One region of the Microbacterium abyssi genome, then DNA from elsewhere that is predicted to be linked to it. Evidence: riboswitches for the same ligand, from Rfam matches in the RefSeq annotation. Region 1 holds a riboswitch; the other holds the start of a gene.
The links. A riboswitch is a leader RNA that binds a small molecule or an ion and turns the genes downstream of it on or off. The one in region 1 is predicted to bind thiamine pyrophosphate.

Region 1 (14,648 bases):
GCACGCGCGCCGTGTCGGACGGCGTCTCCTTGCCGCCGAGCTGGCTGTTCGCGGTCGAGATGATCAGCGGCGTGCCGCCGAGGTCGGCGATGCCCACCGCGAAGGAGACCCGGGTGCGGGTCGACGACTTGTCGAAGATGACGGCGACGGTCTGCGGGCCGGCGAGCGACTTGTCGGCCCAGCGGTCCTTCTTCAGCTCGACGGCGAGATCGAGGATCTCAGCCTGCTCGGCAGGAGTGAGGTCGTCGTCGCGCAGCAGGTGGCGGGTCACAGGGATACCTTTCCGGTTTCGGATGCCGCGAGGCTCGCCTGCACGTCGGCGAGGGCTGCGGTGAACAGTGTCTGGAATTCTTCGATCTCGGCTTCGCCGATGGTCAGTGCTGGTGCGATGCGCACCGTGAACGGGTTGGCGGCGTTGACGATGAGGCCGCGCTCCTGGGCAGCTGCCACCACGTCGCCCGCCACCGGGGCGGTGAGCCCGACTCCGATGAGCAGGCCGCGCCCGCGCACCTCGTCGATCAGCGGGGAATCCATGCTCGCGATCATCTGCCGCAGCTGGGCGCCACGGGTCGCGGCGTTCTCGACGAGACCCGCATTCTCAATCTCGGTGAGCACGGCGTTCGCGACCGCCGTCGCCAGGGGGTTACCGCCGAACGTCGACCCGTGCGAGCCGGGGGTGAACAGAGAGCTCGCACCGCTGAAGGTCACGAGCGCTCCGATCGGGAAGCCGCCGCCGATGCCCTTGGCCAGGGTGATGGCATCCGGGGTGATGCCCTCGTGGTTGAAGCCGAACCACTGACCTGTGCGTCCGGCTCCGGTCTGGATCTCGTCGACGATGAGCAGCGCACCGTGCTTCAGCGTGAGCGAGCGCGCAACGGCGAGGTAGCCTTCGGGCAGTTCGACTACGCCGGCCTCGCCCTGGATGGGCTCGATGATGAGGGCGGCGACGCGGCCGTCGATCGCCGCCTCCAGTGCCTCGATCGTCGCAGGAATGTGCTCGACGCCGCCCGGCATCGGCTCGAACGGCGCACGCATCGCCTTCTTCGCGGTGAGAGCGAGCGAGCCCATGGTGCGCCCGTGGAAGCCGTTCTCGAGCGCGAGGATGCGCGGACGCTCGATGCCACCGCTCAGGCCGGCGCCGTGCAGGCGGGCGAGCTTGAACGCAGCTTCGTTCGCCTCGGCGCCGGAGTTCGAGAAGTACACCCGGCCGTCGATCCCCGCTCCGGCGAGGCGCTTCAGACGTGCGGCGAGTTCGAGCTGCGGCGGGGTGGCGAAGTAGTTCGAGACGTGCACGAGCGTCGCCGCCTGCTTCGAGACGGCGTCGATGAACGTGGGATGCGCATGCCCCAGCGAGTTCACGGCGATGCCGGCGAGGAAGTCGAGGTAGCGCTTCTCGTCGCCGTCCCACACGTGCGAGCCCTCGCCTCGGGTGAGCAGCGCGAGCCGCTCCCCCACGTTGAGCACGAGATCCCGTGCCGCGTCTTCCTTCCAGACGGTCACGCCGTCACCTCCGGCTTTCCGAGTACCACTTGGGTTCCGATTCCCTTGCTCGTGAAGAGCTCGACGAGCACTGAGTGCGGAACCCGTCCGTCGATGATTGCTGCGGCATCCACTCCGGCCTCGACGGCGTCCAGGCAGGCGCGCATCTTCGGGATCATGCCCGACTCGAGCGTCGGCAGCATGCCTGTCAGCTGCTGTGAGGTGAGATGCGAGACGAGCGAGTCGCGGTCGGGCCAGTCGGCGTAGAGGCCGGGCACGTCGGTGAGGATCACGAGCTTGCGCGCGTTCAGCGCCACGGCGAGGGCGGATGCCGCGGCATCCGCGTTCACGTTCAGCGACTGCCCCGGGTTGTCGAGGTCGGGCGCGATGCTGGAGATCACCGGGATGCGTCCTGCGGCGAGGTGGTCGAGAACGGCGGTCGGGTCGACCTGCACGACATCTCCCACGCGGCCGAGGTCGACGTGCTCTCCGTCGATGACGACGCCGCGGCGGCGGCCGCCGAACAGGCCGGCATCCTCGCCGCTCAGGCCGGTGGCGATGGGGCCGTGCGAATTGATCTTCGCGACCAGTTGCGGGTTCACCTGCCCGGTGAGCACCATGCGCACGACGCTGATCGCCTCGGTGTTGGTGACCCGGTAGCCGCCCTTGAACTCGCTGGGGATCGCGAGGCGGTCGAGCATGTTCGAGATCTGCGGACCGCCGCCGTGCACGACGACCGGCTGCACGCCGACGTAGCGGAGGTAGGCGATGTCCTGCGCGAACGCCTCCTGCAGCTCGTCGGAGACCATGGCGTTGCCGCCGTACTTGACGACGACGATCTGGTCGCGGAACTTCTTCAGCCACGGCAGCGACTCGATGAGGGTCGTGGCCTTCTCGGCTGCGACGTCAGGCGGTGTGTCCTGGATGTCTGTCATGAGGAGTACGCGCTGTTCTCGTGGACGTAGTCGTGCGTCAGGTCGTTGGTGCGGATCGTCGCCTCGGAGTCGCCCATCTGCAGGTCGATCTGCAGGTCGGTGGCTCGCGGGGTGAGATCGACGTCCTCGCGGGGGCGGTCGGGGCCGCCCTTGCTGCAGACGCGCACGCCGTTCATCCAGACGTCGACGTCGTAGGGGTCGAACTGTGCGCTGGTGGTGCCGATCGCGGCGAGCACCCGGCCCCAGTTGGGGTCGTTGCCGAAGATCGCGGCCTTGAAGAGGTTGTTGCGCGCGACCGAGCGGCCGACCTCGACCGCCTCCTGCTCTGTCACGGCGCCGGTGACACGGATCGTGATGTCGTGGCTCGCGCCCTCGGCATCGCCCTGCAGCTTCGCCGCGAGCTGATCGCTGAGCTCGGTGAGCGCGGCGGTGAAGTCGTCGAGTTCGGGGCGGATGCCGCTCGCCCCGTTGGCGAGCAGCGTCACCTGGTCGTTGGTCGACATGCAGCCGTCCGAGTCGAGGCGGTCGAAGGTCTTCGCCGTCGCGGCGCGCAGGGCCGTGTCGGCCTCGATCGCCTCGAGGTCGGCGTCGGTGGTGATGACGACGAGCATCGTAGCCAGGCCCGGTGCGAGCATCCCGGCACCCTTGGCCATGCCGCCGATCGTCCAGCCGTCGCGCGACACGACGGCGGTCTTGGCGACCGAGTCGGTGGTCATGATCGCATGCGAGGCGTCGTCTCCGCCGTCCGCGGAGAGCGCGCCGATCGCCCGCTCGGTGCCGGTGAGGACCTTGTTGCGGAACTCCTCGTCGCCGGTGCCGATGAGGCCGGTGGAGCAGACCAGGATGTCGCCGGCGCTGACGTCGAGCAGTTCGGCCGCCTTCTCGGCGGTCTGGTGCGTGGTCTGGAAGCCGAAGCTGCCGGTGAAGCAGTTGGCTCCGCCGGAGTTCAGGACGATCGCCTCGACCGTGCGGTCCGCGATCACCTGCTGCGACCAGATGATCGGGTTGGCCTTGGCGCGGTTGCTCGTGAACACCGCGGCGCCGATCTTGCGCGGTCCGCGGTTGACGACGACGGCGACATCGGGCTTGCCGGTGGACTTCAGGCCTGCGGCGACGCCGGCCGCCTCGAAGCCCTGGGGAGCTGTGACGCTCATGGTGCCACTCCGTTCACGGTGAGGGCGCGGTCCTCCGGGAGGCCCAGCGCGAGGTTCATGGATTGGATGGCAGCGCCGGCGGTGCCCTTGACGAGGTTGTCGACGGCGGTGACGACGGTTACGCGGTTCGCAGCGCGGTCGACGGCCAATCCGATCAGCGCGGTGTTGGCGCCGAGCACGTCGGCCGTGCGGGGGAAGTGCCCCTCGGGCAGCAGCTGGACGAAGGTCTCGTCGCCGTACGCGCTCTCCCACGCCTCGCGGATCTGCGCGTCGGTCGTGCCGGGCGTGATCGGCGCCGTCGAGGTGGCGAGGATGCCGCGTGCCATCGGCACGAGCACCGGGGTGAAGGAGATGCGGGGATCCGTGGCCCCGGCGCCGAGCAGCGCCTGCTGGATCTCGGGGATGTGGCGGTGGGTGCCGCCGACCGCGTAGGGGCTGGCCGTGCCGAGCAGCTCACTGCCGAGCAGGTGGGGCTTGAGGCTCTTGCCGGCGCCGGACGGGCCGACGGCGAGCACGCTCACGATGTCGGAGGGGTCGATGACGCCAGCGGCCACACCGGGAACGAGGCTGAGGCTGACGGTGGATGCGTTGCAGCCGGGGGCGGCGATGCGCTTCGCGCCTCGCAGATTCTCGCGCTGCTTGATGCCCTTCGTGATCAGCTCCGGCACGCCGTACGCCCACGGCTCGTGGAAGTGTCCGCCGTAGAAGGCGTCCCACGAGTCCTGGGAGGTGAGGCGGTGATCGGCACCGGCATCGATGACGAGCGGGACGTCGCCGAGCGCATCCGTGTACTGGCCGGACTGGCCGTGCGGGAGGGCGAGGAAGACGATGTCGTGCCCCGCGAGGATCTCGGGGGTGGTGTCCTGCAGCGTGAGATGCGCGAGTGAGCGCAGGTGCGGCTGATGCTGGATCAGCGGCTGCCCGGCGTTCGAATGCGCAGTGACGGTGCGGATCTCGATGTCAGGATGACTGGCGAGCAGGCGCAGGATCTCGCCGCCCGCATAGCCGGATGCGCCGGAGACGGCGACGGTATACGTCATGCTTCTACCTTAACGGTGTGGGACTCGCGTCCCTGAGGTGAATGGGGGGCGGGGGCGGCGACACCGACGCTCGACTGCCCGATCGGACAGGAGCGCAGAGGTCGCCTAGAGTCGGCGGCCGCCCAGACGGCTGCGGCGTCGGCGCACCACGGTGACGCTCGGACCGAGCGTCGAAGAGGCGGGTGCAGCCGAAGGCATGTCGCGACGATAGCGCTCCGGTCGCGGCATCCGCAAATCGTCGCCGGATGCCGTCACATGCCGTCGTCAGGATGCGAGCTCGGCGAGGAGTTCGCGCTCGTCGCTCCTCGTGAGGCCTGCGCGGCGCGGGCGATCGACGCCACGCGCGCGCTCATCGGCGAGCACGCGATCGATGAGGGTCTCGATGGGCGTCCGGGTGCCGCCGGCCTCACGATAGGCGGCGTTGGAGCGCGTCATGAAGCCGGACCACTCCAAGGGCAGCCAGAGCGGCAGCGAACGCTCTCCCATCCACGGCTGGACGTCATGTGCTTGGAGCCACTCGTCACCCGCGACGACGGTCTCGCCGGTGTGCGCGGCGGCTGTGCGGAACGAGGCGAGTACGTCGTCGAGCGGATACGGGTCGCCGATCGCATTGCGGATGCCCGTGAGCGCCGTGTTCGCGGCGAACGCGGCGAGATCGTCCACGTCGATGACCTGCGCGAATCGGCCCTCCCCGCTGGGCACGAGGACGGGTTCGAAGCCCGCCCGGTCGAACGCCGCGGCCCAGTAGCCGAAGCGGTCGCTCGGGTCGCCGGGGCCGACGATGAGGCCGGGCCGGACGATGTGCGCGAGATCGCCGAGTGCGTGAACGAACCCTTCGGCCGCGACTTTCTGCGCGGCGTACTCGTAGTCGTCGCCGTCCTGAGCCGGTTCTTCCAGGCGGGCGCTCTCGTCGGCGCCGTGGACATCTGCGTCGGCATAGACGGACATCGACGAGATGTACGTCCAGTGCGCGGAGCGGTCTCCGAGGGCGTCGACGGCGTCGCGCACGTGCGATGCACGGGATGAGACGTCGACCACCTCGTCCCAGTCACGGTCGAGCAGCTCGTATGCGCCCGTGTCGTCGCGGTCGCCGCGGACGAGCACTGCTCCATCGGGCGCGGGGCGCTCGCCCCTCGCGAGGCACGTCACTCGCGCGCCCTCATCCAGCCAGCGCCGTGCGATGCGGCCGGACAGCCAGCCGGTTCCTCCGAGGATCAGTACGTCGGTCATGCCTCCATGCCAGCACCTGCGTCCGGTCTGCGAAAGCGGTTCTGCTCAGAGCGGAGCGGCGAAGAAGGCCCGTTCATGACCGGCCGCGACCTCGAAAGCATGGAACATCCGCGCACGTGTCTGTTCCGTGACCGCGCACGCCCGGGCGATGACGTGACCGATCGCCTCCTCAGCGGTCTGCGCGAAGACGTCGTCGCCGTACGTCCGCAGCCAGGAGGCGTAAGGATGCTCCGGATCACGCGCATACGCGCCGAGATCGCCCCGACGCAGACGAGCACCGAGGTCGGCGTACAGCCAGTAGCAGGGCAGCACGGCGGCGATCAGCTCGTCGTAGTCGCCGCGGTACCCGGCAGCGCGCAGGTGATCGAGGTAGGCAGTCGTGACCGCGTTCGGTTCGACGTACCCGGCACCTGACCGGGTGACCAACCACGACGAGTGCAGCTCCATCTCACCGGCGATGGCGCCGTTGGCACCTCTGGCCCAGAACACCTGCTCCTCTCGCGTGGGCGCCAGCCTCGCGGCCTCCGCGAGAACTCGGGCGTACTCGCCCAGGTAAAGGGCGTCCTGCGCGAGATAGTCGAGGAACACGGTGCGTTCGAGAGTGCCGTCGGAGAGCGCTCGGATGAACGGCAGCGCGTCGATGTCCGAACGCACCTCGCCGATGCGCGTCCACCACTGGGCTCTCAGCTCCTCCGGCGTCGGGTGAGTCGTGAGGCCCCCGCGGCTCCAGAGACCCGCGAAGTGGTGCACCGGCCCGTTTCCGTGCCCGACGCCGAGGTCGTCGGCCGCGCGCAGCGATTCCCGCAGCCACGCGCGAGCGGCGCGCAGTGCGTCACGCCAGTCTTCGCCTGTCGCGCGGCGTGTCGTCAGCGCCGAGGAGAGCGAGCAGCCGGTGCCGTGCGTGGCGTCCGTGGCGATGCGCCCGCCCGTGAACTCCTCGGTGCTGTGTGCGGTGACCAGGGCGTCAGGCGATTCGGCACCACCGAGATGCCCGCCCTTGACGAGGACAGTTGCGTCGAGGCGAGTCGCGAGAGCAGCCGCGACCTCCTTCGCGTGTTCCCACTCGGTGATGGGATCTGTCCCGCCGAGCACAGCGAGCTCGGCGAGGTTGGGGGTGACGATGTCGGCGCTGTGCAGCAGCTCGAACAGCGCGCTCTCCGCCGCGGAATCAAGCAGTCGATCACCGCTCGTTGAGATCATGACCGGGTCGATCACGACGGTCTCGGGCCGCTCCCGCTCGAGCCAGTCCTTCACGGTCCTGATGACATCGGCGTTCGCGAGCATGCCGATCTTCACGGCGTCAACGGCGATGTCGTCGGAGATCGCGTCCAGCTGCTCGGCGAGGAACTGCACCGGCGGCACGTGCACGGCGCGGACGCCCCGCGTGTTCTGCGCAGTGAGGGCGGTCACGACCGCCATCCCGTAACCGCCGTTCGCAGCGATCGCCTTGAGGTCGGCCTGAATCCCGGCACCTCCGGACGGATCGCTGCCGGCGATGCTGAGCACCCGCGGCACCCCCCGGGTGCCGAACCACCGACGGCGGAGAGCACGAGCCGCCTCACGCGGGTCCTCGGCTGCGCACAGTGCGGAGACGACGGCCACGCCCGCCGCCCCGGCGTCCCGCAACGGGGCGGCATCGTCGATGCCGACCCCGCCGATGGCGACGCACGGCACGGGACTCGCTGCGGCGATGGCTCGGAACCCCTCGATGCCCAGCGCCGGCGGATGATCCGACTTTGTACTCGTCGGCCGGATGACGCCGACGCCGAGGTGATCGACCGTTCCCGGCGGCAGCGCACGCACAGCCTCGAGGTGTGCGTGCGTGTTGGCCGTGAGCCCGATCAGCGCGTCCGGTCCCAGCAGTTCTCTGGCACGAAGTACCGAAGCGTCGCCCTGTCCGAGGTGGACGCCGTCGACTCGAGCGCCGCGGCGGCGTGCCTCGATGGCGGCATCCAGACGGTCGTTGACGACCAGGGCAGCGCGACCGGCCGTGATCTCGGAGAGTTCGATGAGCTGTTCGACGATCTCGGCATCCGAGGCCGTCTTGTCTCGCAACTGGACGAAGCTCACCCCGCCGGCGACCGCTTCACGGACCACCGCGGCGACTCCGCGGTCACCGCACAGTGCGGCATCGGTGACGAGGTAGACGGACAGATCCGCGGTCATGCGAGGAGGGACTCGACGCGCGCCGATTCGGCGACGTGGTCCGCGGTCGTGCTCGAGAGCGCGTCGAGCAGCGCGACCGCGAACGATCCCGGGCCCGCGGCCTGCTGCGCCGCACGCTCGGCCGCGACAGCATAGAACAGCGACGCCGAGGCCACGGCGGTCAGAGCGGAGACGCCGGTGCCGCGCGCCGCTCCGAGGAAGGCCGCCATCACCGCGCCGAGGGCGCAGCCGCCGCCGGTGACGCGGGTGAGGAGGACGTCGCCGTTCGCGATTCGGATGACACGCTCGCCGTCGGTGAGCAGATCGACCTCACCGGAGACGGCGACGACACTGCCGAATCGGACCGCGAGGGATGCCGCCGCTTCCGCTGCGGCATCCGGGCTGTCGGTGGCATCCACTCCCCTGCCTCCGGCGCTCATCCGAGCGAGAGCGAGAATCTCCGACGCGTTGCCCCGGATAGCCGACGGCCGTTGCGCGACGAGCTCGTGGGCCAGAGCGGTCCGCACCGGGAGCGCTCCGATGGCGACCGGGTCGAGCACCCACGGTGTATCGGCGGCCACGGCGCCTGCCACCGCCTCGTGAGTTGCGGCCCGCTGCTCAGGGGCGGGCGTGCCGAGGTTCACGAGCAGACCGGAGGCCACGCGGGCGAACATGCCCGATTCATCGACGATGTCGACCATCGCGGGCGCGGCGCCGATCGCAAGCAGAACGTTCGCGGTGAAGCCGGTGACCACCGAGTTGGTGATGCAGTGGGTCAGGGGTGAGGTGGTGCGCACCCGTTCGAGGAGTGGTGCGGCCTCCTCTGCGACTGAGCAGATGGACGATGGACGCAGACGGTCGCTCAAGGCGGACATCCCTTCGCTAGTACGAGCTAGATCAGGTTCGACGGGTGTGATCTCAGCCGCGCATTGCGGCACCCCGTGTCACTGCGCATCAGTCTAGGCCCGCTCGGAAGGTGAGCTGCTCAGAACGGTGGTGCGACGAGATCGCGGACGGGCTGTGCGGGGGCGGCACGCTCGGTGGCGCGAGTCTCGGGTGGCGGGCTGCGCTGCGGTATCCGGTGGGGGTGGTGACTTCGACGGTCCCGTCGGGGCGGGATCGGTAGATGGCGCGGGTTCGATGCCTGTCGACGTGGTGTCTGGGGCAGAGGGGCCGGAGGTCTTCGAGGTTGGTTGTGCCGCCTTGTGCCCAGGGGGTGTTGTGGTCGATGTCGGCGTCGAGGGCGAGTCGGGTGCAGCCGTCTCTCGCGCAGGTGCCGTGCTGCAGGATGAGCCAGTCGCGCTGGGCTTGTGTGGCGTGGCGGCTGCGGCGGTCCATGTCGACGATCACGCTGCGGATCGGGTCGACGATCACCCGGCGGAAGACGCCGGTGTCGAGGAGCAGCTGCTTCGCGGTGAGCGGGTCGATCGGGCCGTGGCCGACGATCTCGGCGGTCTCTTCGGGCAGGTCGACAGCGTCGGCGTCGGCGTCGTCGAGGAGTTGGACGGGGATGGTGACGAAGATCTTGGTCTGCGCGGCCCGGTCGGTGCCGACCCCGCGCAGCCACTCGGAGTACAGGTCGGCGCGGATCTGCGCGATCGTGCGCGTCTCGGACGGGTCGCTCTTCTTCACCTGCTTCGCCGTCGCGGTGAGCCGCCGGTCGGCGGCGAGCGCCTCCGTGGTGGGGATGTAGGCGTTGCACCAGCTCATCCCGTCGTCCACATGCTCGACGCACACCCGCCGGTCGGCCACCGCACGGGTATGACGCACCTCCGCGGGTTCGGGGTCGAGTCGGTCGGTCAGGCGCTTGAGGCGGCGCAGGAAGTTGACCGGGGAACAGGTGAACGCCCACTCCGAGGTCGCCTCATCGATCCGTCGCGCCGCCTCGCGCTCGGCCTCCTGCTGCTCCGCCGTGGCATTCGCGGGAGCCCGCACCCTGCCCAGCGCCCCCACCGTCCGCGTCACGAGATACATCGACACGAACCCGTCCCGCGCATGCCCCCACAAGGTGGGCAGGCACCGTATCGCGGCCTGCACGACAGCGAGCTCAGCCTGCACGTCCTCCTCGGACCGCTTCAGCCGCAGGGCGATATCGGAGACCGCCGCACGCTCAGCCTGATCAGCCGCATCCTGTGCGTCCTCCAGCACGAACACCTCGGGGTTCCGGCGCGCCAGAGCGACAGCATCCGCGATCTGCGCCCCACGCCGCGCCGCATACCGATTCAGATCGATATCCGCGCACTGCAGATCATCCAGAGCAGACCCGATGACGAACGCGGCATCACGAGGCCGATCACCCACATCATCGAAGAACTGCTCCATGAAGCCATGTTAGCAGATTTGATCTATTCGCAACGAGAACCTATGGAGGTTTATCGTAGTTTTATTCGAGTCGCGCTGACGCTCGCATTCGTCGCGCGAACGCCAGCGCTGCGCGCCAGCCGAGCAGGAACAGTGCCAGCGTCAGAGTGGCCACGATGATGAACGGCAGCGCCGTCCCCTGACCGCTGACCGCGCGCAGCAGCAGGCCGAACACGACCGTGATCGCCCAGACCACCAGGCCCGGCAGCATCCGTTCGATACGCACCCGGCGAACGAGCAGCACGAGGTGAGCGATCAACAGCGCGACGACGAACGGCCAGATCGTGTTCAGCAGACCGGGCAGGTCGCCGAAGATCCCCTCGGCGTGCGAGAGCCGCCCGATCACGCAGAACACGACGACCAGCACCAGATCCAGGAGGAGCACCACATTCCCCACCCTACGCAGGAGTGAGACACTGGATGGATGAGCACCGCAGAGAACGAGACGATCGAAGAGGCCCCCGTCACGAACCGCAAGCAGCCGTTCCCCCGCGGCTTCCTCGAGACGATCTCGACCGGATGGGCCGATCGCCCGGAATCGCTGCCCGCCGCCCGCCCGCAGGCCGCGTTCGCAGCCGCCCGTCGCGCCAAGGTGTCTGCGGCGTTCCCCGGCAAGCGGCTCGTCATCGAGGCCGGGTCGCTCAAGCAGCGCAGCAACGACACCGACTATCCGTTCCGTACTCACTCCGCATTCGCTCATCTCACCGGCTGGGCGACAGACACCGAGCCGGATTCGGTGCTCGTCTTCGAGCCGACGGATGCCGGCCACGACATCACCCTGTACTTCCGCGAGCGCGCGGACCGCACCACGACCGAGTTCTACGCAGACGCCACGGTCGGCGAGTTCTGGATCGGCCCTCGCCCCTCGCTCGCGGGTGTCTCGGCCGACCTCGCGGTCGCCACTGATCACCTGGCCGCCTTCGCTGCGTCCGATGAAGACGTGACGCTGGCGGATGCCGAGCTCGAGCGGTTCGTCTCGGAGCTGCGCCTGGTGAAGGACGAGTACGAGATCGCCGAGATTCGCCGCGCCGTCGAGATCACCGCACGCGGGTTCGACGACATCATCCGCGCCCTGCCCGATGCGGCCACGCACGCCCGCGGCGAGCGCGTCGTCGAGGGCGTGTTCCACCGCCGGGCACGCGAGGACGGCAATGGCGAGGGCTACGACACGATCTCGGCATCCGGTCCGCACGCCTGCTACCTGCACTGGACGCGCAACGACGGGGCCGTGATCCCCGGAGACCTCATCCTCGTGGATGCCGGAGTCGAGGCCGACAGTCTCTACACCGCCGACATCACCCGCACGCTCCCGGTGAGCGGCACGTTCTCGGACGTGCAGCGCCGGGTGTACGAGACTGTGCTCGAGGCGGCGGATGCCGCGTTCGCGGCTGCTCGTCCCGGCGTGAAGTTCCGTGAGGTGCACGAGGCGGCCATGACCGTGATCGCGAAGCGGACGGCCGAGTGGGGCCTGCTCCCGGTGACCGCCGAAGAGGCACTCGACGCGGATGCCGGTGGCCAGCACCGTCGCTACATGGTGCACGGCACCTCGCACCACCTCGGGATCGATGTGCACGACTGCGCGCAGGCGCGACGCGAGATGTACTACGACGGCGTGCTCGAACCCGGGATGGTCTTCACGATCGAGCCGGGGCTGTACTTCCAGATCGACGACCTCACGGTGCCCGAGGAGCTGCGCGGCATCGGCGTGCGCATCGAGGACGACATCGTCATGACCGCGGACGGTCCGGTGAACCTGTCGGCCGACATCCCGCGCACGGTCTCGGACATCGAGGCATGGATCGCGAGGGGTCTGAGGGTTTGAGCCGTTCCCGCTGGAGCCTGCGCCGACTGTTCTGGGCGGGCTTCACAACCTACGCATCAGCCGCAGCGTGGGCCGAGTACGTGCACTGGCGTTCCAGCTGGCGAACGCTGGGCACGGCTGCGGGGACCGACGACGATGCGAGTGCGGAGCGCACTGAGGCCGTGGTCGTCCTGGGCTACGGCAATCACGGCGACCGTGCGAACTTCGTGAACCGCTACCGGGTGCGTGCCGGCATCCGATCGCGGGATCGCACGGCAGACAGCGCCGTCGTGATGTGCGGCGGAACTGTCGAGGGCGATACCCCTGAAGCCGTGCTCATGGAGCAGTATGCGCGCGAGGAGCTCGGCTACACCGGGCGCATCGTGCTCGAGCCGGACAGCCGCTCGACGTGGGAGAACATCGAGAACGCGATCCCCCTGATCGAACACGCCGATGTCATCAAGATCGTGTCGAACTCACCGCACGCCGAGGTCGCGCGGGAGTATCTGTGGCAGCAGCGCCCTGATCTTGCCGAGCGGCTCGTCCGCGCCGACGAGCACCGCTTCGGCGAGATCGTGCCGATGAAGATCGGCGCGGCCCTGCGGCTCGTGCTGTTCCGCTGGCAGCACCGCTGAGCGGGTCCGCGGTCCCCCGCTGAGGGCCGCACATGGCTGCCATGCATGCCAGATGACAGCCATCCGTTCCCCGTCACGAGAGTGTCGTCCGCTGCCGGACGGCGAGCTCAGCGATCGGCGAAGTCCCCGATGAGCGGCGCGAGGGATGCGCCGATCTCATCGGCAGGACGCTTGTGCCCCTTCACCTCGAAGGAGTGGCCGCCGCCCTCGATCCAGACGATGCGGGCGTCCTGGCAGGCCCCGACGACGTCCTCGAGCTGGGAGGTCGGCTGGATGAAGGGGTCGTTCGTGCCCTCGACGAACAGTTGCGGCACAGCGATCGACGGCAGATGCTCGGCGCGCAGCTTCTCGGACTCCCCCGGAGGATGCAGCGGATAGCCGAGGTAGACGAGACCGTCGACCTCGAGACCGTCGGCCACGGCCATCGACGCCATCCGCCCGCCGTACGACTTGCCGGCCGCCCACAGCGGACCATCCGGCATCCGCACGCGGGCGTGTGCGACCGCGGCGCGCCAGGTCGCGATCGCGTGGGCCGCCGGCCCCGGCATCCGCCTGCCCTGTTCGCGGTACGGGAAGTTGAATCGCAGCGTCGAGAAACCGATTGCGTTCAGGGCGTCGGTGAGTCCGACGAGGAAAGGATGCTCCATGCCCGCGCCCGCACCGTGCGCGACGAGCACGATGCCGCGGCCGGAGCCTTCGCCCCACGCCGTCGAGACCGAGACAGATCCCTTCGGGAGCTCGACGTCGAACGGCACGTCAGCTCTCGCCGTCGTCGCGTTTCTTCGGTGCTTCGTCCTCGGCCGGGATTCCGGCGTCAGCAGCAGGCGTTGCGTCGGCCGCAGGTGCTGCGGCCTCTGCGGGTGCCGAGGACTCTGTCGTGGGCTCTTCCGGCGTCACCCGCTCACCGTACTGCGGAGCGGGGTCAGCGGGACGTGGAGGGATGACGTGCCCGGCCGGCGCCTGTGCCGCGGCGGCATCCGCCCCGGGGGCGACGCGCTCGCCATAGCGCGGCGGCTCGTCGAGGTCGGCCGGCGGCCGCACCACCTGAGTGCGCGGTGACGTTCCGAGCGCCTCGCGCGCCTTCGCGAGCGACGCGGGCAGCACGGTGACCTCGTAGTGGTCGGCGGCGAGCTGCGTGACGCTGGCGAAGTCCCGGCGGCGACGGACGATCGCGTAGGTCACCAGGCTGAGGATCATGCCGAGAGCGACGCCGATGAACACGAATCCCACGAACAGTTGAATCGGGGCATCCGGGTTGCCGATCACGAGGATCGCCGAGAGCAGCAATCCGATGAGCACGCCGTTGACCGCACCGGAACGGGCGGCGGCCGCATAGCCGAGACGTCCGGTGATGCGCTCGATCGTTCGCACCCCCTGCCCCACGATCGCGATGTCGCGGGCGGGCACCTCGGCGGCGATCAGCTTCGACACCGTCTTCTGGGCGGCCTCGTATTCGCGGACCGATGCGACGGCCTCGCCGACGGCCGTGCCGTTCGCAGGACGGTTCAACATGCTCATTCCCCCATTGTTCCACGCGCACCCCCGGGCAGCCCGGGTTCCGCGGTCCGCGGACTACGCTGGACGCGTGAGCACACAACGGGTTTTCGTCGCGCGCCTGGCAGGCTGCGCCGTCTTCGACCCCGTGGGCGACCGGCTCGGCAAGGTCCGGGATGTCGTCATCGTGTACCGAAGTACCGTCTCCCCCCGCGTGATCGGCCTGGTCGTCGAGATCCCCGGCCGTCGCCACGTGTTCTTGTCCATCGGACGGGTCACCTCGATCCGCGCAGGACAGGTGCTCACGACCGGCCTCATCAATGTGCGCCGCTTCCAGCCGCGCCCCGGCGAGGTGCGCGTGCTCGCCGAGCTCC
Region 2 (14,648 bases), 790 kb from region 1:
CGGTCGGCGTGCCCGTCACCGATCGGATCCGCCGCGACGTCGACAGCGGCCGGATCAACGCGATCCTCATCACCAGCGGCTCGGTGGCGCAGCAGGTCCGGGAGCAGTTCCCGAATATCCCCGACGACACGCTGCTCGCCGCGATCGGTCCGCGCACCGCGAAGGACGCCCGCCGGGCAGGGCTCCCGATCACCGTCGTCGCCGACAAGCAGACAGTCGACGCACTGATCGACGCGGTTTCGCACTTCACGCTTCCGCACGCAGCAGACGAGTTCGCGCCGTGAGCTTCCCCGAGATACGGCCCAGGCGTCTGCGCAGGTCGCCGGCAGTCCGCGCAATCGCTCGCGAGACGTCGCTCGAGCCGCGGCAGCTCGTGCTGCCTATGTTCGTCCGCGAAGGATTGACCGAGGCCGCACAGATCTCATCGATGCCGGGTGTCGCGCAGCACTCGATGGACTCGCTGCGTCGCGCTGCGGTCGAGACCGCCGAGGCGGGCGTGGGCGGCGTGATGCTGTTCGGCGTACCCGCCGTTCGTGATGCGATCGGCTCGGGTGCCGACGATCCGGACGGCATCCTCAACGTGGCCACGCGCGCGCTCGTCCGCGAGGTCGGAGATGCGCTGGTCGTGCAGACCGACCTGTGCCTGGATGAGTTCACCGACCACGGCCACTGCGGCGTGCTCGCCTCCGACGGCTCCGTCGACAATGACGCGACGCTGGATCGGTACGTCGCCATGGCGCTCGCGCAGGCGCGCGCCGGATCCCACCTGCTCGGGCTCTCCGGGATGATGGACGGCCAGGTCGCGGCGATCCGTCGGGGCCTGGATGGCGAGGGCTTCACCGACACGCTGCTGCTCGGCTACGCGGCCAAGTACGCGAGCGCGTTCTACGGACCGTTCCGCGAAGCCGTCGACTCGCAGCTGGAGGGCGACCGCCGCACGTATCAGCTCGACCCCGGCAACCGTCGGGAGGGCGTCCGGGAGGCGCTGATCGACGAGGCCGAGGGCGCCGACGTCGTGATGGTCAAGCCCGCCATGAGCTTCCTCGACGTGCTGCGCGAGGTGCGCGACGCCGTGCACGTGCCGGTCTGGGCGTACCAGATCTCCGGCGAGTACGCGATGATCGAAGCGGCCGCGGCGAACGGCTGGATCGATCGCCGTGCCGCCGTGCTCGAATCGCTGCTGTCCATCCGGCGCGCAGGCGCAGACGCGGTCCTCACGTACTGGGCGACCGAGGCGGCCCACTGGCTCCGCGACCGCTGACCCGGTGTCGCGCGGGTCGTTGAGCGAGGGTGGTCCCGTGGTTGTCGGAAGGACTTCACGCGGATCGTTGAGCGAGCGAAGCGAGACGAAACGGGCTGAGCGAGCCGCAGGCGAGTCGAAGCCGGACCGAAACAAGACCGAGGAGACATCATGACCGATCGCAACGACGAGCTGTTCTCCGCCGCGCGAGCGGTGACCCCCGGCGGCGTGAACTCGCCCGTGCGGGCTTACGGCTCCGTCGGCGGGACGCCCCGGTTCCTGGCATCCGCACGCGGCCCGTATGTGACCGATGCCGCCGGCGACGAGTACGTCGACCTGGTCGCGTCCTGGGGGCCTGCGCTGCTCGGGCACGCGCATCCCGAGGTCGTCGCCGCAGTCCAGGAAGCCGCGACCCGCGGGCTCTCGTTCGGCGCTCCCACCGAGGGCGAGGTCGCACTCGCTCGCAAGATCACCGAGCGTGTGCGCCTCGGTGACCTCGCGCCGATCGAACGCGTCCGCCTCGTCTCGACCGGCACCGAAGCCACCATGACCGCGATCCGTCTCGCCCGAGGCGCGACCGGACGTGATCTGCTCGTGAAGTTCGCCGGCCACTATCACGGGCACTCCGACGGCCTGCTCGCCGAAGCGGGCTCCGGCGTCGCGACGCTCGCGCTGCCCGGCTCGGCCGGCGTGCCGGCGCCGATCGCCGCGCAGACGCTGGTGATCGGCTACAACGACCGTGCCGCGCTCGAGGCCGTGTTCGCGGAGCACGGCGACCGGATCGCCGCCGTCATCGTCGAGGCCGCATCGGCCAACATGGGCGTCGTCGTGCCCGAGCCCGGATTCAACCGCTTCATCGCCGACACCGCGCACGCGCACGGCGCGCTGATGATCCTCGACGAGGTGCTCACCGGATTCCGCGTGCACCACGCAGGCTTCTGGGCGCTGCAGGCCGCGACCGGCGAGGAGTACCTGCCCGACATCATCACGTTCGGCAAGGTCGTCGGCGGCGGGATGCCGCTGGCCGCTCTCGGCGGTCGCGCCGGCGTCATGGACATGCTCGCCCCGACGGGCCCCGTGTACCAGGCCGGCACCCTGTCCGGGAACCCGCTGTCGGTCGCAGCCGGACTCGAGACGCTGCGTCTGGCGACCCCCGCCGTGTACGCCAAGGTGGATGCCGCCGCGGCCCGCATCGCAGACGCCCTGGGCGCTGCGCTGACCGAGGCCGGAGTCGTGCACGCAATTCCGCGCGCGGGCAACCTGTTCGGCGTGGCGTTCGCGCCGCAGGCGCCGCGAACCTATGCCGAGGCCCAAGCGCAGGAGTCCTTCCGCTACGCGCCGTTCTTCCACTCGATGCGCGAGCAGGGTGTGGCTCTGCCGCCGAGCGTGTTCGAGGCGTGGTTCCTCACCGCAGCACATGACGACACGGCGCTCAGCCGCATCGAGGCTGCGCTTCCTGCGGCGGCTCGCGCCGCGGCATCCGCTCGTCCCGCCTGACGCGCATTGGCGCACACGCACAAGGGGATCGTTGTGGTCCTGTGAGGAAGTCGCAGACAGAATCGCGGCGGACGCTGGCAGACTGGACGAATGGTGACCCTGCTCCTGGACCAGACACAGCTTGAGGTTGTGCTCTCTCCGCTCGAGCGTGCTGCCACGTTTCACCGCGAGAATCTGCGAGTCGCCCGTGAGACGATCACGAAGGTGCAGCTCACGGATGACGCATGGACCTGGTTGCGCGGCGTACCGGGGCCGGGCACCCACATCCCCGGCATCCTCGCGGCCGGCACGTGGAAGGCCGCGGCGACCACGGATTTCGTCCTGATCCGTCGGCGTCGTCCGAGCGTCGTCATCGACCTCGAGGGCGACGAGCAGTTCCAGCGCCTCATCTTCACGACCCGCCACGGGCTCGCGCTGACGCAGGCGCTCCGCCTGGATGTGTCGGAGGAGCCGGTCGACGTCGTCGAGATCGCGGGCACCGCTCCGGTCCCGGTCGTGACCGGTCGTCAGCGCCCGGTCATCAGGCCGCGACCGGTCTGACGTCAGCGCTGCTCGGCGTCTGAGTTCTCGGCGTCTGAGCCCGCATCGGCGTCTGCCTCGAACGACGGGACGACGTCGATGACACGCGTCGCGTCGAAGTTCTCGGGGTCGGCTTCTTCCGCTTCTTCGGCCTCGGCGGCCTCGATCCCCGCGGCCGCGATGCTGGGATCGGTGACCGGATTGGCGAACATGCTGGCAACTGCGGCCAGATCGGCGATGCCTGGGAGCGGACGCTCGTCGGCGGAGGCGGATTCGTCGGAGGAGGACGCTTCGTCTCGCTCCGCTCGCTCAGCGCGTTTCGTCTCGCCTTCGGCTCGCGGGGCGACCCGCTCGGTGTCCGCCTCCGAGGCGTCGGTCTCCTGCGGGTCGTTGACCTGCTCCTCTTCGGCCTGCACCTGCTCCTGCTCCGCGTCCTCGACGGCCTCTACGGCGTCCTCCGGAGCGTCGACCGGCAGCTCGAAGAGAGCCGTCTCGTCTGTGAGGGGAGCGGGCTTCACGTATCGGTCGTGCACGAGGTCGAGGAACACGTCTTCGAGAGTCGGGCCCCGCTGCTGCAGCGTGGTCAGTGCGACGCCGGCGCGAGCGGTGATGCCGCCGATGGTCGCGGCGTCGCTGCCACGCACCGTCAGCCCTGAGCGCAGGATCTCGAACTCGTACCCGGCATCCTTCAGCGACTCCGACAGCGCGCTGCGGTCCGCGGCATCCACCACGACCGGACCGGTCTGCGGATCGGCGAGGTCTTCCATGGTGCCGGCGAACTTGAGCTCGCCGTGCGCGATCACCAGGATCTCGTCGGCGATCTGCTCGACCTCCGAGAGCACGTGAGAGGAGACCAGCACGGTGCGACCCTCATCGGCGAGGCCGCGGATGAGGGTGCGCATCCAACGGATGCCCTCGGGGTCGAGACCGTTGGCCGGCTCGTCCAGGACGAGCACACCGGGGTCGCCGAGCAGCGCCGTGGCGGCGCTCAGACGCTGACGCATCCCCAGCGAGAGCGCGGCGATCCGGGTATCGGCGTCGTTCCCGAGGCCGACGAACGAGAGCAGCTCGCCCACGCGCGACAGCGGGATGCCGCCCGCCTTGGCCGCGGTGATCAGATGACGCTCGACCGAGCGACGAGGGCGGAAGCCGGGATCCTCCATCATCGCGCCGATCACACGCGCAGGACTGCGCAGCTCGGCGTAGCGGCTGCCGCCGATCGTGGCCGTACCGCTCGTCGGGCGCTCCAGCCCGAGCAGCATGCGCAGCGTGGTGGTCTTGCCGGCTCCGTTCGGGCCGAGGAATCCGGTCACCACGCCAGGATTGACGCGCGCGGAGAAGTCCGACACTGCCGCGACGGCGCCGAAGCGCTTGGTCGCGTGGTCGAACTCGATCAGCTGTCCGTCTGCCATCCGGTGCCTTTCCTGCATGGGCGTTCTCCCCATCTTGCCGGAAAAGCCGCAGAATCTCGCATCGGCCGCACGCATAAAGTCCAGAACAGGCGGATGTAACGTGGCATCCGTGACTGACATCGATGCGGCCCCGACTGTTCTCGTTCGCACAGAAGGAGCCCTCGGCCGACTCACCCTCAACCGGCCGAAGGCGATCAATGCGCTCGACCTCGACATGATCCGGCAGGCGACCGCGGCGCTGGACGCGTGGCGCGACGACACCGACATCGACATCGTCCTCATCGACGGGGAGGGAGAGCGCGGGCTGTGCGCCGGCGGCGACGTGCGTGCGCTGTACGACCAGATCGTAGGGGGCGATGCGCAGGGCGCATCCGAGTTCTTCCGCGCTGAGTACGCGCTCAACCTGATGATCGCCGACTATCCGAAGACGGTCGTCGCGATCGCGGACGGCATCACGATGGGCGGCGGGATCGGCGTCGCAGGTCACGCCGACATCCGCGTGGTCACCGAGCGCAGCCGGCTGGCGATGCCGGAGACGCGGATCGGATTCACCCCCGATGTCGGCGGCACGTACCTGCTGGGCCGGGCGCCTGGCCGGATAGGCGAGTACCTCGGGCTCACGGGCGGCACGATGTCGGCGGCGGATGCCGTGTACGCCGGGTTCGCCGACCACTACGTGCCCTCGCAGCACCTGGGAGAGCTCCGCGAGGCGCTGGGCAAGCGGGCCGATCCGACCAGTCCGTCGGAACTGGTGCTGCTGTTCGACGAGACCCCCGAACGATCTGGGCTCTCCGCCGAGCGCGCGTGGATCGACGAGGTATTCTCGGCCGGCACCGTCACCGAGATCGCACAGCGGCTCTCCGTGCGTACGGAGGTGTCGGCATCCGCCACGGCCGCCATGCTCTCGGAGCTCTCGCCGACGGGCCTCGCGGTCACGCTCGACGCGGTCCGCGAAGCACGCGAGGGGGACCTGCGCGAGGCGCTGGTCGGAGAGTACCGGCGCGTGATGTGGTTCGTGCGGCGGCATCCGGACCTCGTCGAGGGGATCCGCGCCCAGTTGGTCGACAAGGACCGCTCGCCGAAGTGGCAGCCGGCGACGATCTCGCAGCTCGCCGAGGACGCCGGCGCCGATGCCCGCGCATATGTGCCCGACGTGCCGCTGTTCGACTGAATCCCGCGGCTTCCTTTTCTGGACCCGGGCGAGAAAACCGCTGTCTTCAGCGACTCGTTCGCCCTGAGCGGATAATGCGGATCAGGGATGTGCAATGTCCGTGGGGCGTGGCACGCTATCTGGTGGCCCATTCGGCCCGCTCCCCAAAAGGACCCACCATGCTCGGAAAACTCCTCTTCCGCTACCTCTCCAGATATTGGCCGCTGCTGGTCGGCGTGCTCGTGTTCCAGTTCATCAGCGCGCTGGCCGCGCTGTACCTCCCGCGGCTGAACGCCGACATCATCAACGAGGGCGTCGCCACCGCCGACACCGGTTACATCTGGCGCACCGGCGTCTGGATGCTGGTCGTCTCCCTCGGCCAGATCGTCAGCTCCGTGATCGCGACCTACTTCGCCGCCAAAGCCGCCATGAGCGTGGGGCGCGACATCCGCTCCGACGTGTTCGCGCGGGTCAGCGGCTTCTCTGAGAGAGAGGTCTCGCAGTTCGGCGCCGGATCGCTCATCACCCGCAACACCAACGACGTGCAGCAGGTGCAGATGCTGGCGATGATGGGCGCGACGATGTTCGTCATGGCCCCGATGCTGGCCATCGGCGGCATCATCATGGCCGTGCAGCAGGACGTCGGGCTCAGCTGGCTGATCGGCGTCTCGGTCCCCGTCCTGCTCATCGCGGCGGTACTCGTGATCGGGCGCATGGTGCCGCTGTTCCGGCGCAACCAGGGCAAGCTCGATCAGATCAACCGCGTCATGCGCGAACAGCTCACCGGGGTGCGCGTCGTCCGTGCGTTCGTCCGAGAGCGCGTGGAGGAGGAGCGGTTCCGCGAGGCGAACACCGACCTCATGATCCTCGGCCGCAACATCGGCTCGCTGTTCGTACTGCTGTTCCCGCTGTTCATGCTGATCCTCAACGTCACCGTCGTCGGTGTCATCTGGTTCGGCGGCCTCGAGGTCCAGAACGGCAACGTCGAGGTGGGAACGCTGTTCGCCTTCATGCAGTACATCGGCCAGATCATGGGCGGCGTGATCATGGCCAGCTTCATGGCGATCATGATCCCCCGCGCCGCGGTCTCCGCGGAGCGCGTCGGTGAGGTCCTCGACGCGGAGTCGACCCTCGAGCGCCCTGAGGACGGTGCCACGGACTTCCCCGTTCCCGGAACGGTCATGTTCGAGAACGTCGAGTTCACTTATCCGGGAGCCGATGCACCCGTGCTGCAGAACATCTCGTTCGGCGCGGAGCGCGGCGAGACCGTCGCGATCGTCGGGTCGACCGGTGCCGGGAAGACGACCCTGGTCTCGCTCGTGCCCCGCCTGTTCGACGTCACCGGCGGTGCCGTTCGGGTCGGCGGCGTAGACGTGCGCGAAGCCGACATGGACGCGCTGTGGAAGACGATCGGCCTGGTGCCGCAGCGTCCGTTCCTGTTCACCGGGACGATCGCCTCGAACCTCCGGTACGGCCGTTCGGATGCCACAGATGAGGAACTCTGGCATGCGCTCGAGATCGCGCAGGCGAAGGACTTCGTCTCCGAGATGCCCGAGGGGCTCGAGTCCCGCATCGCACAGGGCGGCACGAACGTGTCGGGCGGTCAGCGTCAGCGTCTCGCGATCGCCCGTGCCCTGGTGCACCAGCCGCAGATCCTCGTCTTCGACGATTCGTTCTCGGCGCTCGACCTGACCACGGACGCGAGGTTGCGGCAAGCGCTGTGGCGAGAACTGCCGCAGGTGACGAAGATCGTCGTCGCCCAGCGCGTGTCAACCATCACGGACGCCGATCGCATCGTCGTCCTCGAAGGAGGAGAGATGGTCGGCGTCGGAACGCACGAGGAACTCGTCGCCAGCAACGACACCTACCGCGAGATCGTCGAGTCGCAGCTGGGGGTGGACGCATGAGCACGTCGCTTCCCGAGCCCGTCGAAGGGGCTCCCATCGACACGAAGGTCGGCCCGACCGCGACGCTGACCCCCGACGAGCAGTACGAGGCGGAGCTCGCCGAGCAAGCACGTCAGAACTCCGGCGACTGGGATGCCGTAGCCCCCGGCAAGGCCGACAACTTCGGCAGGAGCTTCGGGCGGATGATCGGGCTGCTCAAGCCCTCCGCACTCTGGTTCGTGCTGGTGTCGTTCTTCGGAGCGATCGGCGTCGTGCTGACCGTCGCCGCCCCGAAGGTGCTCGGCGAGGCCACCAACCTCATCTACGAGGGCTACATCTCCAAGATGCTCGGCGACAACGGCGTACCGGCCGGCACGACGCAGGAGCAGGTCGTCGAGATGCTGCGATCGCAGGGCGAGGACGACTTCGCCAACATGGTCGCCGCGTTCGACAGCTTCCAGGTCGGGGCCGGCATCGACTTCGACCGGTTGCGCTGGGTGATCATCGCCGTGCTGGCGATCTACGTGGTCGCCGCCCTCCTCAGCTGGCTGCAGGGGTACGTGATCAACGTGATCATGGTGCGCACGATGTGGCGCCTGCGCGAATCCGTCGAGGCGAAGATCAACCGGCTGCCACTGTCCTACTTCGACAAGGTGCAGCGCGGTGAGCTGATCTCCCGCGTCACGAACGACATCGACAACATCACGCAGACCATGCAGCAGTCGCTGTCCGGTGCGCTGACGTCGGTCCTGACCGTGATCGGCGTGCTGATCATGATGTTCTCGATCTCGTGGCAGCTGGCACTGGTCGCGCTCGTCGCACTGCCGCTGATGGGCGTCATCTTCGGCGTCATCGGCCCGCGTTCGCAGAAGGCCTTCGGCAGCCAGTGGCGCAAGGTCGGACGTCTGAACGCCCGCGTCGAGGAGTCCTTCTCCGGTCACGCGCTGGTCAAGGTCTTCGGTCGCGAGCAGGAGGCTCTCGAGAGCTTCCAGGCCGAGAACGAGGAGCTGTACCAGGCGAGCTTCAAGGCGCAGTTCCTGTCGGGCATCATCATGCCGGCCATGACCTTCGTCGGCAGCCTGACCTTCGTCGGCATCGCGGTGCTCGGCGGGCTCATGGTCGCCAGCGGGCAGCTCCGCCTGGGCGACGTGCAGGCGTTCATCCAGTACTCGCAGCAGTTCACGCAGCCGCTGTCCGAGCTGGGCGGCATGGCGGCGGTCGTGCAGTCCGGTACGGCCTCGGCCGAGCGCGTGTTCGACTTCCTCGACGCCGATGAGGAGGAGGCCGACGCCCAGGATGCCGCTTCACTGCCCGATCCCGCAGTCGAAGGCCGCGGCGTCATCGAGTTCCAGGACGTGTCGTTCTCGTACACGCCGGATCGCCCGCTGATCCGGGACCTGTCGTTCCGGGTCGAGCCTGGGCAGACCGTCGCGATCGTCGGACCGACGGGGGCGGGGAAGACCACCCTGGTCAACCTGATCATGCGGTTCTACGAGCTGAGCTCCGGCCGCATCCTCATCGACGGACAGGACATCGCCGGCGTCACCCGCTCCGAGCTGCGCTCACGCACCGGCATGGTGCTGCAGGACCCGTGGCTGTTCGCAGGATCGATCCTCGAGAACATCCGCTACGGACGCTCCACCGCGACCGATGAAGAGGTCATCGAAGCGGCTACGGCGACGTACGTCGACCGATTCGTGCACGCCCTTCCCGAGGGGTACGAGACGGTTCTCGACGAGGACGCCTCGAACGTGTCCGCCGGTGAACGCCAGCTCATCACGATCGCCCGCGCGTTCGTGTCGCAGCCGTCGATCCTGATCCTCGACGAGGCGACGAGCGCGGTCGACACCCGCACCGAGCTGCTGCTGCAGCACGCGATGGCGGCGCTCCGCAAGGGCCGTACGTCGTTCGTGATCGCGCACCGCCTCTCCACGATCCGCGATGCCGACCTCATCCTCGTGATGGAGCACGGCGACATCGTCGAGAAGGGCTCGCATGACGAGCTCATCGCGGCGCAGGGCGCCTATTGGCGGCTGTACCAGTCGCAGTTCGAGCAGGCTGCGACCGATATAGATGCCGAAGAGGCCATGACCGACGCGGTTCCCGTCGTCGCGTCTGGTGAGGCCGAGGCGACCGAGACGGTGGACGAGCCCGCCGAGCGGTGACGCACGTGAACGGGGTGGGCGGCGCGACGCGACCGTCCACCCCGTTCACGTCACTTCGAGCTGAGGCCGAGCAGCTCCAGCGGGTGCGTCAGGCGCCACCAGGGGCTCGGGCCCGCGATCTCCTCCGCCAGCGACGCGTCGACGGTCGCCTGGTCCACGGGGCCCGTCACCGTGACCGTGCCGACGTCCTCGCCGTCTGCGCGCTGGTCGCCCAGATCGAACGTGGCAGCGGCGGTCGCGGTGGTGCCGTCCCACAGCACCACGGTCGCATCCTCATCCGAGACGATGTCGACGCTCGTGCCCCACGGGGTGCTGATCTCGCCGACCACGGTGCCAGAGGGCAGAGCGGGAGAGATCGTCGCCAGCGCAGCCTCGGCCTGATCGAACAGCGAACGCGTCACGGCGAGCCGCTCCGCGTCGTCGCTCTGGTTCAGCACCGATGCGTAGAGGTGCACGGTGGTGTCGCCGACCGTGACGTCCTTCGCGGTGAGCAGATTCCAGCCGACGAGCGTACCGGTCTTGATGCCGACGACGCCGGGATCTGCCAGCATCCCGTTGGTGTTCTCGACCAGCCCCGCTCCCGGGATCTCAGCGCTGACCGTGCCGACGATCTCCGCGAACACGGGATTCTGCATGGCGCGTTCGCCGAGGCGCAGCAGCGCCTCCGGGGTGGCGATGTTGCCCTCGTCGAAGCCCGATGGCGTCACGACCGTGATGTCGTCGAGGCCGCGTTCGGCGAGCCACGACTCGGCGGCCTGGGCGAACTGCTGGTCCGAACCCCAGATCTCTCGTGCGAGCCGGTCGATGTAGTTGTTCGCCGACCCCATCAGCGTGCCCTGCAGCAGCTGGTACTCCGTCAGCACGCCGTCGACGGGAACGTCGAGCGCGGACTGGTTGGCACTGCGGTAATCCCAGTACTCCAGGGTGTCGCCGTAGTCGAAGGCGAATTCGGGCCCCTGCTCGCCGACTTGCAGCGGCATCTGATCGAGCACCATCAGGCTGCTGACCACCTTCGTCACGCTGGCGATCGACACAGCCTGCGTGGCGGATGCCGCGGACGAGACGCCTGCCATGCTCAGACCGGCGCTGCCCGCCGACGGCCACACGATCTCGGCGGGCGCGGATGCCACGGTCGCGAACTCGACGGGCTGCACCATCGGCGGCACTTCGTGCAGCGGCCACACCAGCATGCTCGCGCTGTACGCGATGGCACAGGTGGCGAGGGTTCCCAGCGGAACCAGCCATCGACCGTGCAGGAGTGCGGGTCGCAGCTTCGCATCCGCGAGCAGATCCGTGACCGGGCCGTCCATCGTTATCGCATTGAGATCGGCAGGGCGGCTGGATTCCGCGACATCGGTCGTCGCGAGCCAGCTCAGCGCGGTCGCCGGGCGCGACGGGCCCGCCCACTCCACGAGGCGTTCGGCCGCGCTCTCCTCGACGGGATCAGAGTCCTCGGCGCGCAGGGGCGGCAGGTCGGCCGCCGGTGCCTCATCGAGAGCATCGGGTGCTACATCCACCTGCTCGGGCGCGGATTCCGCGGGTCGGGGGAGGGGAGCCTCGAGGACAGTGGTGGCGTCCGCATCGCTGAACGGGAGCGTCGGCGTGCGCGACAACTCGGCCGCACGACGGATCGCGCGCCGAGCGCGTCGGGTCGTCGCGCCTGCAGCAGGCGTCACATCGTCGGAGATCACCAGTTCACGCTACCCAATCGCGCGCGTGCCGGCGTGAAGCCGCGGCCGGAGTGCAGTGGGTATGATCGACTTCACAACCACGGGAGTCCGGGCCAGCCGGGCTGAGAGGAAGCGAACCGCGCTTCGACCGTCGAACCTGATCCGGATCATGCCGGCGCAGGGAGGAGTTCAGATGAGTACACCCATGTCTGCTTCGGCAACCACCGCGAAGGGTCTCCGTCGCCCGGATCTGTGGCGCTGGCGCGTCGTCGACATCGTCGTCGCCAGTGTCATCGCCGTCGCCTGCGCCGTGATCTTCCTGCTGTGGAACGTCGGCTACGAGGCGCCGAGCACTCTGTTGAAGCCGTTGCTGCCCGGCGTGCAGGGTCTGCTCGCCGGTCCCTGGCTCATCGCCGGCGTGCTCGGCGGCCTCATCATCCGCAAGCCCGGCGCCGCCCTCTACACCGAACTGGTCGCCGCGGTGATCTCGGCGCTCATCGGCAACCAGTGGGGCCCGCTGACGATCGCCTCCGGCCTCGTGCAGGGGCTGGGCGCCGAACTGATCTTCCTGATCTTCCTCTACGGGGTGTGGCGTCTGCCGGTTGCCATCCTCGCCGGCGCGGGTGCAGGACTCGCCTGCGGCATCAACGACCGCATCCTCTGGTATCCGGGCGCAGACCTGCTGTTCACGAGCGTGTACATCGCCTCGACCACCGTCTCGGGTGCCGTCATCGCCGGTCTAGGTGGATGGCTGATCGCCCGCGGTCTCGCCGCCACCGGCGCCCTGAACCGCTTCGCCTCGGGACGCGCGGCGACCGCGCGCGTGTGACGATCCCGGCAGGCCAGGGCGCGGCGCCCATCCCCGCGACGCTGGAGGCCCGGTCGTGGGGGTGGCGCTACGCCACCCGCCTGCGCTGGGCGCTGCGCGACGTCTCGCTGACGATCGCCCCGGGCGAGCGTGTGCTGCTGCTGGGAGCATCCGGATCCGGCAAGTCGACCCTGCTGCAGGCGTTTGGCGGCGTGCTCGGCGGTGCCGACGAGGGCGAGGAGGTCGGCGAGTTGCTCATCGACGGGATGCCGGCCGCCAAGGCCCATGGGCGCGTGGGCATGGTGCTGCAGGACCCGGACACCCAGACGATCCTCGCCAGGGTGGGCGACGACGTGGCGTTCGGGTGCGAGAACCTCGGAGTGCCGCGCGAGGAGATCTGGCCGCGCGTGCACGCCGCTCTGGACGCGGTCGGCCTCGATCTGCCACTGGAGCACTCGACGGCGGCGCTGTCCGGCGGCCAGAAGCAGCGACTCGCGCTCGCCGGTGTCCTGGCGATGCGCCCGGGCGCGATCCTGCTCGACGAGCCGACCGCGAACCTCGACCCCGACGGGGTCGGCGAAGTGCGCGACGCGGTGAAGCGCGTGCTGGACGCGACCGGGGCGACGCTCGTCGTGATCGAGCACCGCATCGACGTGTGGCTCCCCCTGGTCGATCGCGTGATCGTCCTCGGCAGCAGCGGGAGCGGCGTCGAGGGCGAGACGACGGTCGTGCTCGCCGACGGCACACCGGATGCCGTGCTCGGCGCCCGCGGTGACGAGCTCGCCGCCGCCGGGGTATGGGTTCCGGGGCATCCGCCGGTCTTCCCCCCGCCGCCCGCCGCTCCGCCGGGAGAGGAGCTGCTGCGCGCCGAGGGACTCGTCGTCGCGCGGCGCAGAGGCGTGCCGGTCGCCGGTCCCTTCGACCTCGGCCTGCGCGCAGGTGAGGTGTTCGGGGTCGTGGGCCCGAACGGCGCGGGCAAGTCGACGCTCGGCCTCACCCTCGCGGGCCTCATCGCGCCCGAGAGCGGCCGGGTGACGGCATCCGCCGCGCTCGCTGCCGGCGAGAAGCCCGAACCGGGCAGGTGGTCATCGCGCGCGCTGCTGACCCGGATCGGTGCGGTGCTGCAGAGCCCCGAGCATCAGCTCCTGGCGCGCACGGTACGCGAGGAGCTGTCGACCGGCCCCCGCGCGCTCGGCCTCGGCCCCGACGAGGTGGCCGTCAGGGTCGATGACCTGCTTGTGCGCCTTCGTCTCAGCGCGCTGGCCGAGGCGAACCCGTACACGCTCTCCGGTGGCGAGAAACGGCGCCTCACGGTCGCCGCGGCGCTCGCCACCCGGCCGCGCGTGCTCGTGCTCGACGAGCCGACCTTCGGGCAGGATGCCGCGACCTGGGCCGAGCTCGTGGCGATCATCGCGCGCCTGCGAGATCAGGGCACCGCCATCGTCGTCGTCTCGCACGACGAGGATGTGCTGCGGGCGCTGCACGCGCGGCGGATCGAGGTCGGACGATGACCGACCTCTCCGCGGACTCCGGTCGCGTCCAGCGCTCCGGCCCCATCGCACCGCGCAGCGCTCTGGCAAAACTCGCCGCGGCGCTGCTGGTCAGCATCCCCCTCATCCTGACCATCGATGTGCTCTCGGCCGCCGTCGCGCTGGTGCTGGAGATACCGCTGCTGCTGCTCGCGGGGCTCCGTGCGAGAGAGTTCTGGCTGCGCACCGCGGTGTTGTGGATCGCCGCTCCGCTCAGCGCCGTGACGATCGCGCTCTACGGCGCGACGAGCGGGACCATCCACTTCGAGTGGTTCGTGATGCGCGTCAGTGACGGGTCGCTCGCGCTCGCCGCGGCGACGGCCGTGCGCGTTCTGGCGATCGGCCTCCCGGCGATCGTGCTCTTCGTCACGGTCGATCCGACCGATCTCGCCGACGATCTGGCGCAGCGGGCGCGCCTTCCGGCACGGTTCGTGATCGGCGCGCTGGCCGGGATGAGGATGCTCGGACTGCTCGCCGACGACTGGCGGGCGCTCGCACTGGCGCGCAGGGCGCGCGGCGTGGCCGATCAGGGGCGGATCCGGCGGGGCATCGGGATGGCGTTCGCGCTCTTCGTGCTCGCGATCCGGCGCGGGTCGTCGCTCGCCACGGCGATGGAGGCGCGCGGCTTCGGCGGCCCGGCCGCCCGCAGCTGGGCGCGACCGTCACGGTGGGACCGCGGCGACACCGTGCTGGTGCTGATCGGGATACTGATCCCCGCCGCGGCGATCACCGCCGCCGTCGTCTTCGGCACCTGGAACTTCATCCTCGGGCC

Region 2: linked by a shared signal. The riboswitch ahead of IM776_RS14240 (ECF transporter S component) and the one ahead of thiM (hydroxyethylthiazole kinase) in region 1 are both predicted to bind thiamine pyrophosphate.

What each region holds. Positions count from the first base shown of each region.
Region 1 covers NZ_CP063815.1:2,165,739-2,180,386, forward strand. The annotation lists gene argF (ornithine carbamoyltransferase) at 1-271, opposite strand, end outside; gene IM776_RS10550 (acetylornithine transaminase) at 268-1,500, opposite strand; gene argB (acetylglutamate kinase) at 1,497-2,414, opposite strand; gene argJ (bifunctional glutamate N-acetyltransferase/amino-acid acetyltransferase ArgJ) at 2,411-3,568, opposite strand; gene argC (N-acetyl-gamma-glutamyl-phosphate reductase) at 3,565-4,608, opposite strand; gene IM776_RS10570 (Rossmann-fold NAD(P)-binding domain-containing protein) at 4,873-5,838, opposite strand; gene IM776_RS10575 (bifunctional hydroxymethylpyrimidine kinase/phosphomethylpyrimidine kinase) at 5,884-8,004, opposite strand; gene thiM (hydroxyethylthiazole kinase) at 8,001-8,849, opposite strand; TPP riboswitch at 8,841-8,935, opposite strand; gene IM776_RS10585 (HNH endonuclease signature motif containing protein) at 8,938-10,305, opposite strand; gene IM776_RS10590 (DUF3054 domain-containing protein) at 10,367-10,732, opposite strand; gene IM776_RS10595 (aminopeptidase P family protein) at 10,769-12,166, shown strand; gene IM776_RS10600 (YdcF family protein) at 12,163-12,780, shown strand; gene IM776_RS10605 (alpha/beta hydrolase family protein) at 12,888-13,535, opposite strand; gene IM776_RS10610 (YflT domain-containing protein) at 13,537-14,298, opposite strand; gene IM776_RS10615 (magnesium transporter MgtE N-terminal domain-containing protein) at 14,366-14,648, shown strand, end outside.
Region 2 covers NZ_CP063815.1:2,952,027-2,966,674, reverse strand. The annotation lists gene IM776_RS14285 (uroporphyrinogen-III synthase) at 1-284, shown strand, start outside; gene hemB (porphobilinogen synthase) at 281-1,261, shown strand; gene hemL (glutamate-1-semialdehyde 2,1-aminomutase) at 1,412-2,737, shown strand; gene IM776_RS14270 (hypothetical protein) at 2,828-3,277, shown strand; gene IM776_RS14265 (ABC transporter ATP-binding protein) at 3,280-4,668, opposite strand; gene IM776_RS14260 (enoyl-CoA hydratase/isomerase family protein) at 4,778-5,839, shown strand; gene IM776_RS14255 (ABC transporter ATP-binding protein) at 5,998-7,725, shown strand; gene IM776_RS14250 (ABC transporter ATP-binding protein) at 7,722-9,869, shown strand; gene IM776_RS14245 (D-alanyl-D-alanine carboxypeptidase family protein) at 9,920-11,560, opposite strand; TPP riboswitch at 11,630-11,742, shown strand; gene IM776_RS14240 (ECF transporter S component) at 11,745-12,368, shown strand; gene IM776_RS14235 (ABC transporter ATP-binding protein) at 12,287-13,858, shown strand; gene IM776_RS14230 (energy-coupling factor transporter transmembrane component T family protein) at 13,855-14,648, shown strand, end outside.